DNA from 2 places in the Ensifer sp. ENS11 genome. Region 1 is predicted to be linked to the other one. Evidence: riboswitches for the same ligand, from Rfam matches in the RefSeq annotation. Region 1 holds a riboswitch; the other holds the start of a gene.
What was found. A riboswitch is a leader RNA that binds a small molecule or an ion and turns the genes downstream of it on or off. The one in region 1 is predicted to bind cobalamin.
Positions count from the first base shown of each region.

Region 2: another riboswitch for cobalamin. It lies ahead of IB264_RS13435 (CbtB-domain containing protein); the one in region 1 lies ahead of metE (5-methyltetrahydropteroyltriglutamate--homocysteine S-methyltransferase).

Region 1 covers NZ_JACVAN010000003.1:298,309-303,050, forward strand. Annotated here, with positions in the region: gene IB264_RS08435 (acyl-CoA thioesterase) at 1-522, opposite strand, end outside; gene metE (5-methyltetrahydropteroyltriglutamate--homocysteine S-methyltransferase) at 519-2,873, opposite strand; cobalamin riboswitch at 2,971-3,191, opposite strand; gene IB264_RS08445 (LysR substrate-binding domain-containing protein) at 3,654-4,598, shown strand; gene IB264_RS08450 (aspartate/glutamate racemase family protein) at 4,556-4,742, opposite strand, start outside.
Region 2 covers NZ_JACVAN010000006.1:18,914-23,655, forward strand. Annotated here, with positions in the region: gene IB264_RS13425 ((2Fe-2S)-binding protein) at 1-816, shown strand, start outside; gene IB264_RS13430 (CbtA family protein) at 892-1,686, opposite strand; gene IB264_RS13435 (CbtB-domain containing protein) at 1,884-2,060, opposite strand; cobalamin riboswitch at 2,103-2,372, opposite strand; gene IB264_RS13440 (TetR/AcrR family transcriptional regulator) at 2,371-3,063, opposite strand; gene IB264_RS13445 (NAD(P)H-binding protein) at 3,167-3,997, shown strand; gene IB264_RS13450 (DUF1772 domain-containing protein) at 3,994-4,473, shown strand; gene IB264_RS13455 (SDR family NAD(P)-dependent oxidoreductase) at 4,520-4,742, opposite strand, start outside.

The DNA.
Region 1 (4,742 bases):
CTGCGCCAGCGCGTCGCCGCCAAACATGGCGCCGAAGCTGTTGGCCTGATCCGGAAAGACGATATCGACCATGCGCACGGCATCGTCTTTTGGCGCTCCGATCGCATCGGTGTCGAGAGAAGGCAACGACCAGCCGGCGCCCTTGCCCTCCGGCATCGCGACCATGGTGAACTGGCCGCGGGCGCACAGATCGCGGGTGCCGGCCGTCAGATCTTCCGCGATCATATCGACTTCGACGACCATCGAACGCCGCCCGACCCGGATCGGGCGGCCGCTGCAGCTGACGATATGGCCGATGTGGGCGGGGCCGCGGAAGTCGACGCGATCGCAGGAGGCGGTGACGAAGGGAACGCGGCCGTGGCGCGTGGCGACGATGAAGGCGGTCCGGTCCATGAGTGCGAGGCCCGCACGGCCGAAGAGCGTGCCGTGGTGATTGGTGTCGCCGGGAAAGACGATGTCGATCAAGGTGGCGGGCGCCGGGGTTTCCCCCGGCGCCTTCTCGATATTGCTATCGTCCGTCATGCGTTTGCGGCCTCTTGCCGGCCGGCAGTGAAGGATTGGCGCAGCGTTTGCGCCGCCGCGACCATGTTGACGAGCGCCGGGCGAACTTCCTCCCACCGCCTTGTTTTCAGCCCACAATCCGGATTGACCCAGATCTGCGCCGGCGTCAGACCGTCGGTCGCCTGTTCGATCAGATGCACCATCTCGTTGACAGTGGGTACCCGCGGCGAGTGGATGTCGTAGACGCCGGGGCCGATCTCGTTCGGATAGGCCTGATCGATAAAGGCGCCGAGCAGCTCCATCTTCGAGCGCGAGGTTTCGATGGAGATGACATCGGCATCCATTGCCGCAATCGCCGCCATGATGTCGTTGAACTCCGAGTAGCACATGTGGGTGTGGATCTGGGTTTCGTCACCGACGCCGGAGGCGCTGATGCGGAAGCACTCGACCGCCCAGTCGAGATAGGCCTTTCGATCGGCCTGTCTCAGTGGCAGTCCCTCGCGCAGCGCCGGTTCGTCGATCTGGATCACGGCGATACCGGCCGTTTCCAGGTCGGTGACTTCGTCGCGCAGCGCCAGTGCGATCTGCCGGCATACGATCGACCGGGGCAGGTCGTCGCGCACGAACGACCATTGCAGCATCGTCACCGGGCCGGTGAGCATGCCCTTCATCGGCTTGTCCGTCAGCGACTGCGCATAGGTTGCCCAATCGACCGTCATCGGGTTCGGGCGCGAGACATCGCCGAAGATGATCGGCGGGCGTACGTAGCGCGAGCCGTAGCTCTGCACCCAACCGCTCTGAGTGAACCCATAGCCGGAGAGCTGCTCGCCGAAATACTGCACCATGTCGTTGCGCTCGAATTCGCCGTGCACCAGCACCTCGATGCCGATTTCCTCCTGCCAGCGCACGGCCTTCTCCGTCTCCTGGCGCAGGTAGGCGAGGTAGTCGACATAGCTGAGCTCGCCCTTGGCATGCAGCGATCGTGCCTGGCGCACCTCTGACGTCTGCGGGAAGGAGCCGATCGTCGTCGTCGGGAAGAGCGGCAGTGCCAGCCTGTCTTCCTGCCGCCGCCGGCGCGTTGCAAAACTCGATTGACGGCGGCTGTCTGCTGCCGTCAGGTTCTTCAAGCGTCCGGCAACGAGTGGATCGTGGACCTTGAGCGAGGTCAGCCGTGCCTCGACCGCAGCAATCGATTTTGCAAAGACCTGCTCGGGATTGGCCAGGCCCGGCTCGAATGCGCGGGCAAGCAGGCTGAGTTCGTCCAGCTTCTGCAGGGCGAAGGCAAGCCAGGAGACGAGCTCCGGATCGAGCGCTCGTTCGAGATCGAGGTCGATTGGCACATGCAGCAGCGAGCACGATGGTGCAAGCTCGATACGATCGCGGCCATGCGCCTCGATCAACGGCTGCAGCCGGCGGAAGAGGCCGGCAAGATCGGTACGCCACACATTGCGGCCATCGACGACGCCGAGCGACAGCACAAGCTGTGCCGGTACCGTCTGAAGTAGCAAGTCGAGCTGTTGCGGCGCCCGCACGAGGTCGACATGCAGCCCGGCAACCGGCAGCGAAAGGGCTGTCGGCATGTTGTCACTGACCGCGCCGAAATAGGTCGCGAGCATGATTTTCAACTGCGGAAGTTCCGAGGCGAACGTCTGGTAGGTCAGCGCCAGCGCCTGGCGTTCCCGCTCAGTGAGATCGAGCACCAGGCATGGCTCGTCGATCTGCACCCATTCGACGCCGGCTTCCCCAAGCTCGGTGAGAAGCTTCGTATAAACAGGCAGCAGCCGCTCGATCAGATTGATGGTGTCGAATCCGCCGGCAAGCGCCTTGCCCAGTTTCAGGAAGGTGACGGGGCCGAGGACGACAGGGCGGGTGACATGCCCGAGCGCCTTGGCTTCGAGGAAGGCGTCAAGCGGCGCATTGCTCGTCAGCTCGAAGCGCTGATCCTCCGCGAATTCCGGAACCATGTAGTGGTAGTTCGTGTCGAACCACTTGGTCATCTCCAGCGCCTGGTTGCCCCCGTCGGGCCCGCCATGCGTGCAACCGGACGCGCAGGCGGCAGTCGTCGAACCGCGCGCCATGGCGAAATAGGCGTCGAGGTCGACCGGGCCGCCCTTCCAGCCATAGGCCGGTGGCACCGCACCAACCAGCACTGATGTGTCGAGAACCTGGTCGTAAAGCGAGAAGTCGTTCGATGGAATGATCTGGATCCCACGCGCCTTTTGCGCGGCCCAGTTTTCGGCCCGCAGCCTGGCGGCGACGTCGAGCAGGTCCTGTCTCTCGATCTTGCCGGCCCAATAACGCTCCAGCGCGAACTTCAGTTCACGGTGGCTGCCGATACGTGGAAAGCCGAGATTGGCTGTCTTGATGGTCATTTCCTTACCCCGAAGGTTGTGGGCAAGGCTTTGAATGCGACGCATCCACGACCGAGACTGGCTCGCTCGTCAAGGCGACACATCGGACACCCCGCCCGTGGACGTTATCTATCGCGGCAGGTCTCCTGGCTTGCGGGTCAACACGAACCGTCCCGTCTTCCCGAGGCGTCTCCCTCAGTGACATCATTGGACGACCGCTCGCCGCTTACAGTTGCGGGGGCAGCTCCGGCATGAGCGCCTTGCAGCGCCGCACCGAATTCCCTCTTAGCTCCGGCCTGTCGTCAGACGAGCCGCAGAACCACGATTGTTCGACAATGCCCCGCAAAGTCGACGGCGTCAATCGTATAAAGAAATGTTTATGTCTTTATTTTCTCCATTCGGCCGAGGTCGAAAGCTTGTCGCGAGGGCGGCGACGCGACTTCATCATTTGGCGTCTGCGGCGAAAGGGCACCGCCCGGATCAGAGCCCGCTACGTGCTGCCACGGATCAGCAACATCGCCCGCGCGCGCCCGGATGCTGTCATTGTCTCGCGTCAGGCCGATGTCCCTCAGTTGGAACTCGCTGAATGTATCGATGGTCGTCGTGGCGTCGGCAGCTCTCTTGGCCGAAGTCCAGACGTGGAGGATGATCGATCGCAGTGCGCTAAGCATTGCTAACCCCTTCAGTTCTGTGGTGATGTGTTCGCGAGAAAATTGAGGATTTTGGTGGTTTCGCGCAAAGCGATTTCTCGCATGCTGCCATAAAGAATGCTTATCTCACTTCATGAGCAAGATTCCCCCCATGAGTGCGGTGCGCGCGTTCGAGGCCGCAGCCAGGCACTTGAGTTTCACCCGCGCGGCGCAGGAGCTCGGCATGACGCAAGCCGCTGTCAGCTATCAAATCCGACTGCTGGAGGACCGCACCGGCACGCCGCTGTTTGTCCGTCTGCCGCGGGAAGTGCGCTTGACGGCTGCCGGACGGCAGCTTGCGCCGAAGGTGACCGAGGCGCTCGATCTACTGGGTACGGCGTTCTCCGAGATTGCCGACAAGACCGAGCATCACCTGCACATCTCGGTACTGCCAACCGTCGTCTCAAGTTGGCTTGGTTCCAGGCTCGCCTCGTTTCAGACAGCCCATCCAAACATCAGCATTCGCGTGCACATGTCCACGGAGCTGATCGACTTCAAGCGCGATGCGATTGATCTCGTGGTGCGCAGCGGCAACGGCGACTGGTCGGGCAATGAAGTGTTTCCTCTTTTCCCGATCGAATACATGCCCGTCTGTACGCCGACGTTCCTGGAAAAACATCAGCTGAAGGATCCGGCCGACGTTCTCACGGTGAGGCGCTTCGGCAACGCCAGCTGGTGGCGGCGCTGGATGACCGAAGCGGGCGTGGAACCGCCGGCCAGCAATGGCACTGAGCTGATCTTCGACGTCCAGGCAATGGATGTGGCCACCACATTGCTCGATCATGGCATTGCCATGGTCGTCTCCACCTTTGTGATTGAGGAGCTTCGCAGCGGAAAACTCGTCCGGCCGTTCAACCATGTGGTCAGGGATGGCCGTGCCTATTGGCTGGTCTATCCGCAAAGCCACCGGCGGCAGAACAAGATCCAGGTGTTTCGCGAGTGGATCATTGCCGAAGCCGCCACATCGAACGCGCAGCTGGCCGCCGTGGCCGGAGAGCTTCCCTCGGTACGGTCTCAAGCCGAGATCGGTGCGAGCGCGCTCATAAGACCTGAATAAGATTTGCTGAGCGGCGGAGCATAGGAGCCGCGCTTGCTGGTCGTCAGTCCTTGCGACACCAACGCCTCGGCCTGCTTGACGGCTGCCGATACGCCATCAATGACCGGAACGCCGTATTCGGCTTGAAGTGCGCGCGCAAGATCG
Region 2 (4,742 bases), on a different contig from region 1:
GCGGACGCGGCGTTGCGCCAGAGCGCCCTTGGCGTTCTCGCGCACCTGCAGTCGTCTTTCCCCGAAGTGGGCTTTTCGCTCGGGGCCGCCGGCGACGTATTTCTTCCCGAGGCGCGGTTCTGGGTGGAGGAGGGCGTCGGGCTTGAAGACAGCCTTGCCTATCAGGATCGCTTTGCCGAGGGCATGGACGACAAGATCCGCGCCGCCCATCTGATTGCCTTTTACAGCAACCAGCTCACGCTCGCGCTTGGCGGCCTCTATCTCGGTGGGGGCATCGTGGCAGCCGTTCGCGGCCTTCGCTTCGAAGAATTTTCGCGGGCCTATGGCGAACGGCTTGTCGCGGCCAAGCGGTTTCATTTCAGCCTTGCCTTGCCCGCAGCCGGGGATCATGCCCCGGCGACTGCGGACGTCTTCGGCGAAACCTTCGCTGCGCATCTGGCGCCGATCGTCGTCATGTTGAAGCGTCGCACCGGCCTGTCCTCGGGCGCGCAATGGCGGCTTGCGGCGGATTCGCTTGCCGGTGGGTTCCTGGAGATCGGCCGCGTCCTCGGCGACGAGGAGACCGCGATGGCGAGGGCGCTGGCGATCGTCAAGCGCGCGGGTACGTCGCTATTTTCCGACAAGCTCCGTTACGAGGACATCGTGATCGAGATCGGCGGCAATCATGCGCTGTCGCGCACCTATCGCCTGCGCGGCGGCTGCTGTCTCTATTATCGAACGGAAGGTGGCAGCTTCTGCGACAGTTGCGTGATGCTGGCGCCGGACGACCGCCGCGCGCGGTTGCAGGCGCATCTGCTGGCATTGCAGGCGCGCTGAGACATCTCGACGACAAAGCCCCTGATATCGGCGATATCAGGGGCTCCGGGTTGATGGCGAAATCTGGCCGGTCTGTTACGCCTTGGCGAAACGATCGTTGATGAAGCCCGACACGACGCCGAGAACAATCCAGAACGCGAGCGTGGTGGCAAGGGCTGCCACGGCGAATTCAGCGCCGAGCACGGCCGGCACATTGCTGGAGATGTCCGACGGTTGCGGCGCGCCATAGACATGCGGTGCCGCGATCAGCACGAGGCCGATGATCTTGGCGGCGATCTCTTGCCGCAAGACCAGCAGATAGAGACCGGCGGCAGACAACAGCACGGTTGCACCCCACCAGACCTGGCGGTCGCCGAGTTCCGCGGCCGGGAAGCCCGGCAGTTCCGGCGGCAGACCGATTGCCGGCAGCATGTGCACGGCAAGCCAGCCGCAGGCGCCCCAGAGCGCGCCGTTCCTGAGCGTGATCGGGTAGCCGATGACGAGGCTGACGCCGGCGAGCAGCAGCGCGAAGCCGGAGCCGGTCACCAGATTGGCGATCAGCGTGCCGGAAAAGCGGCTCATGCCGAACATGATGCCGCCTTCCTCGTGTTCGCCCTCATGGGCGTAGGCAGGCGTGATCGGCGACAGGGCGTCAAGCAAAGCGCCAATCGGCGAAACCGCCTTCAGCGACGAATGCTGGTCGTGGTTTGCTGCGGCCGGATCGGCCGTTCCCGGCTGAACGGCTGGTTGTTCGCCGGCGGCCGGTGCCTCGCCTTCGAATTCTTCCGCGTGCAGGATCAGCGGTACGACGCGCAGTTCCTGGGCGCCGGTCATGAAGACACCGGCAATCAATCCAGCCACGATCGCGGCCAGAAGCGTTCTGACAATCATTTTCGATATCCCTCGATATCGGCGCGCCATGCATCTGGCAGGCAGCGCCGTGTCCCACTGGCAAATATGCGAACGGCTCCGTCCGGCAGATCTTCAATCTGCATCAGACGCGAGCAAACGCGTCCGGCTGTCTGCCGGAAGCGTTTTTGTCCGCAGCTATGTCGATGCGGAACGCAAGTCGCGTCCCGGAACATCGCTTAGTGGCAGGGGAAGCCATAGGAGTGGCGGGTGTCGTGCGCGGTATCGTGCAGCACGGCCGAGTTCGCCAGGCCTGCGCCGAAGACGAGGAAGCCGCCGATGAGGAGCGCGATGATACCTGCGGTCAGACGATCGCTGAGGGAGAGCGGAATGCTCGAAACTGTAGATGTAGCCATGACAACCTCCGTGATGGCGTCGGGATCTTTCCCGGTTTGGGCCCTATGCCCGCATCGACTGGCAGGTTTCCTGGCTCAGGACGTCGGGTGAGATCACCCTGGATTTGCCTCGCCTTCCCAGAGCAAGGGCCGCCCTCTCGCGGTCTTGTCTCCAGTGGCTTCTTCCGGATCGCTCCGGAACGGCGCATTCACGTCGCTCTACAGTCGCGGGGTCGGCCGTGATTTGAATGCCCAGCATGGGTCCATCCGTCACGTTCCCGTTTACTCCCGAAACGCGTTCGCGTTGCGGGAACCAATCGATCCACGATGATTAGGATCGCACCCCGGAGATGTCAATTAGACTTGCGCCGCCGCCCGGTCCATCCGCGACAAAATCACGAAGGATCATGCGTTTATAGGCTTCGACGATCTGGTCGCCCTCTGCTCTGGTGACGGAGACCGCAAGCCGCATCGTGCAATCGCCGAGATGCATGATCAAAAAGGCGGCGCTGTCGATCGTTTCGCGCGGCGTGTCGGGCGCAAACCGAGCCCAGACGTCGGCCAGAAGCTGGCCGCCGGCACGGCTTTGCAAAAGGTCGATCTCGCGCAGCGCCTTGTCGGCCTGCATCGCTGACCAGATGTCGCGCATCACAGGCTCGGCCAGGAACATATCGTAATAGATGTCGAACAGCATGGAGAAGGCGTCACGCAGTTCCGAGATCGACGTCACCTTGGCAAGCTCGGCCCCGATGCATTCATTGCAGACCGCATTGTAGCGCTCGGCCAGCGTGCGCACGATCGCCGCCTTGTCGGGGAAGTACTGGTAGAGGGAGCCGATCGAGATTCCAGCCTTTTCAGCGACTTCGCTCATGCGCATGGCGTCGCTGCCCTTCTCCTGGATGATCGCCGTGGCGCAGGAAAGGATGTGCTCGACGCGCTCGCGGCTGCGCTTCTGGCTGGGCGTGCGGCGCAGCGCCGGCTCGTCGTCAGCGGGGATTGTGGAAGGGCTTGCATCGGGAATCATGAGTAATGCTCACATTTTGACTTGACTCCTAAAATACGAGGATTTATCACATTTGCAAATGTGAGAGATGCTCATGTTTTGCAATCAACCTCAGGAGGAAGCGATGACTGACAAACTCACACTGGTTCTGGGCGGTACGGGCAAGACGGGGCGGCGGGTGGCGGCCCGCCTTGAGGAGCGGGGTATCGCGGTGCGCATCGGCGCCCGTTCGGCATCGCCTTCCTTCGACTGGACGGATGAGGCGACCTGGGCGCCCGTGCTTGAAAATGTCGAGCGCATCTATATCAGCTACCAGCCGGATCTGGCGGTGCCGGGCGCCGTCGAAACCATCCGCAAATTCTCGAGGCTTGCCGTTCGCTCGGGCATCAAGCGGCTGGTGCTTCTGTCGGGGCGCGGCGAGGACGAGGCGGAAGCGGCCGAGCGCGAACTGCAGGCCTCCGGCGCCGACTGGACGATCATCCGGGCAAGCTGGTTCTTCGAGAATTTCAGCGAGGATTTTTTGACCGATTCCGTTCGCAGCGGATCGGTGTTCCTGCCGCCGGATGAGATCACCGAACCCTTCATCAGCACCGACGACATCGCCGACGTGGCAGTTGCAGCCCTTCTGGACGAGGGGCATGTCGGCAAGGTCTATGAGCTGACAGGCCCGCGGCTGATGACCTTTGCCCAGGCCGTGGCCGAGATCGCGACGGCTGCCAACCGCCGGATCGGCTATCAGTCCGTGCCGGTTGCCGACTTCACGGTGCAGTTGCGGGCCGACGGATTGCCTGATGACTATGTCGAACTCATCCGCTATCTCTTCACGTCGGTGCTCGACGGGCGCAATTCGCAAGTGACGTCCGATGTCGAGCGCGTGCTTGGGCGCAAACCGCGCGACTTCGCCGACTATGCCCGGGAGACCGCTGCAACTGGTGTCTGGAGTATCGCCGCATGATCCCGCTGATCCCCGCTCTGGCGTTTGCCGCCGCAATCGGCTCCGGCCTGATGGCCGGGCTGTTCTTCATCTTCTCGGTCTGCATCATGCAGGCTTTGTCGCGGCTGCCGGCGGAGCAGGGGATCGCGGCGATGAACGCCATCAACGTGGTGATCCAGAATCCGCTGTTCCTCAGTACCTTCATGGGCACGGCGCTTCTGGGGCTCGCGCTGGTCGTCGCGGCCTTCATCTGGGGCGGTAACGGCAGCCTGCTGCTGGCGGCCGGCGGCATCGCCTACGTCGCCGGCGTGCTGATCGTCACCATTATCTTCAACGTGCCGATGAACGATGCGCTGGCGGCTGCCACGTCTGGGCAGGCTGCCACCGAAATCTGGCAGCAGCACTACCTGACCGACTGGGTCTGGTGGAACCATGTGCGCACGATTTCCTCGATCGGCGCTCTGGCGCTGTTCATTCTGGGTTTTGCGCGCAGCTGAAGAGAACGACCGACGCGACCCTGTGAAGGTCCGCCGGTCGTTCATTTCAATCAACCAGCGAGCCGCAGGTGAGGTTGGCGATCGCGCCGGTCATGGCGCCCGCCCGGTCCGAGGCGACGAAGGCGGCATAGTCGGCGACCTCGTCGAGCCTCGGGAAACGGCCGAGCAATGTGCCGGACTTTGCCCGACCGTCGAGCATCTCCTCCACAGTGGTATCGAACCGGTCGGCAAACCCTTGAAAGACGGCGCGCGCATGCGAAGCTGGCAGT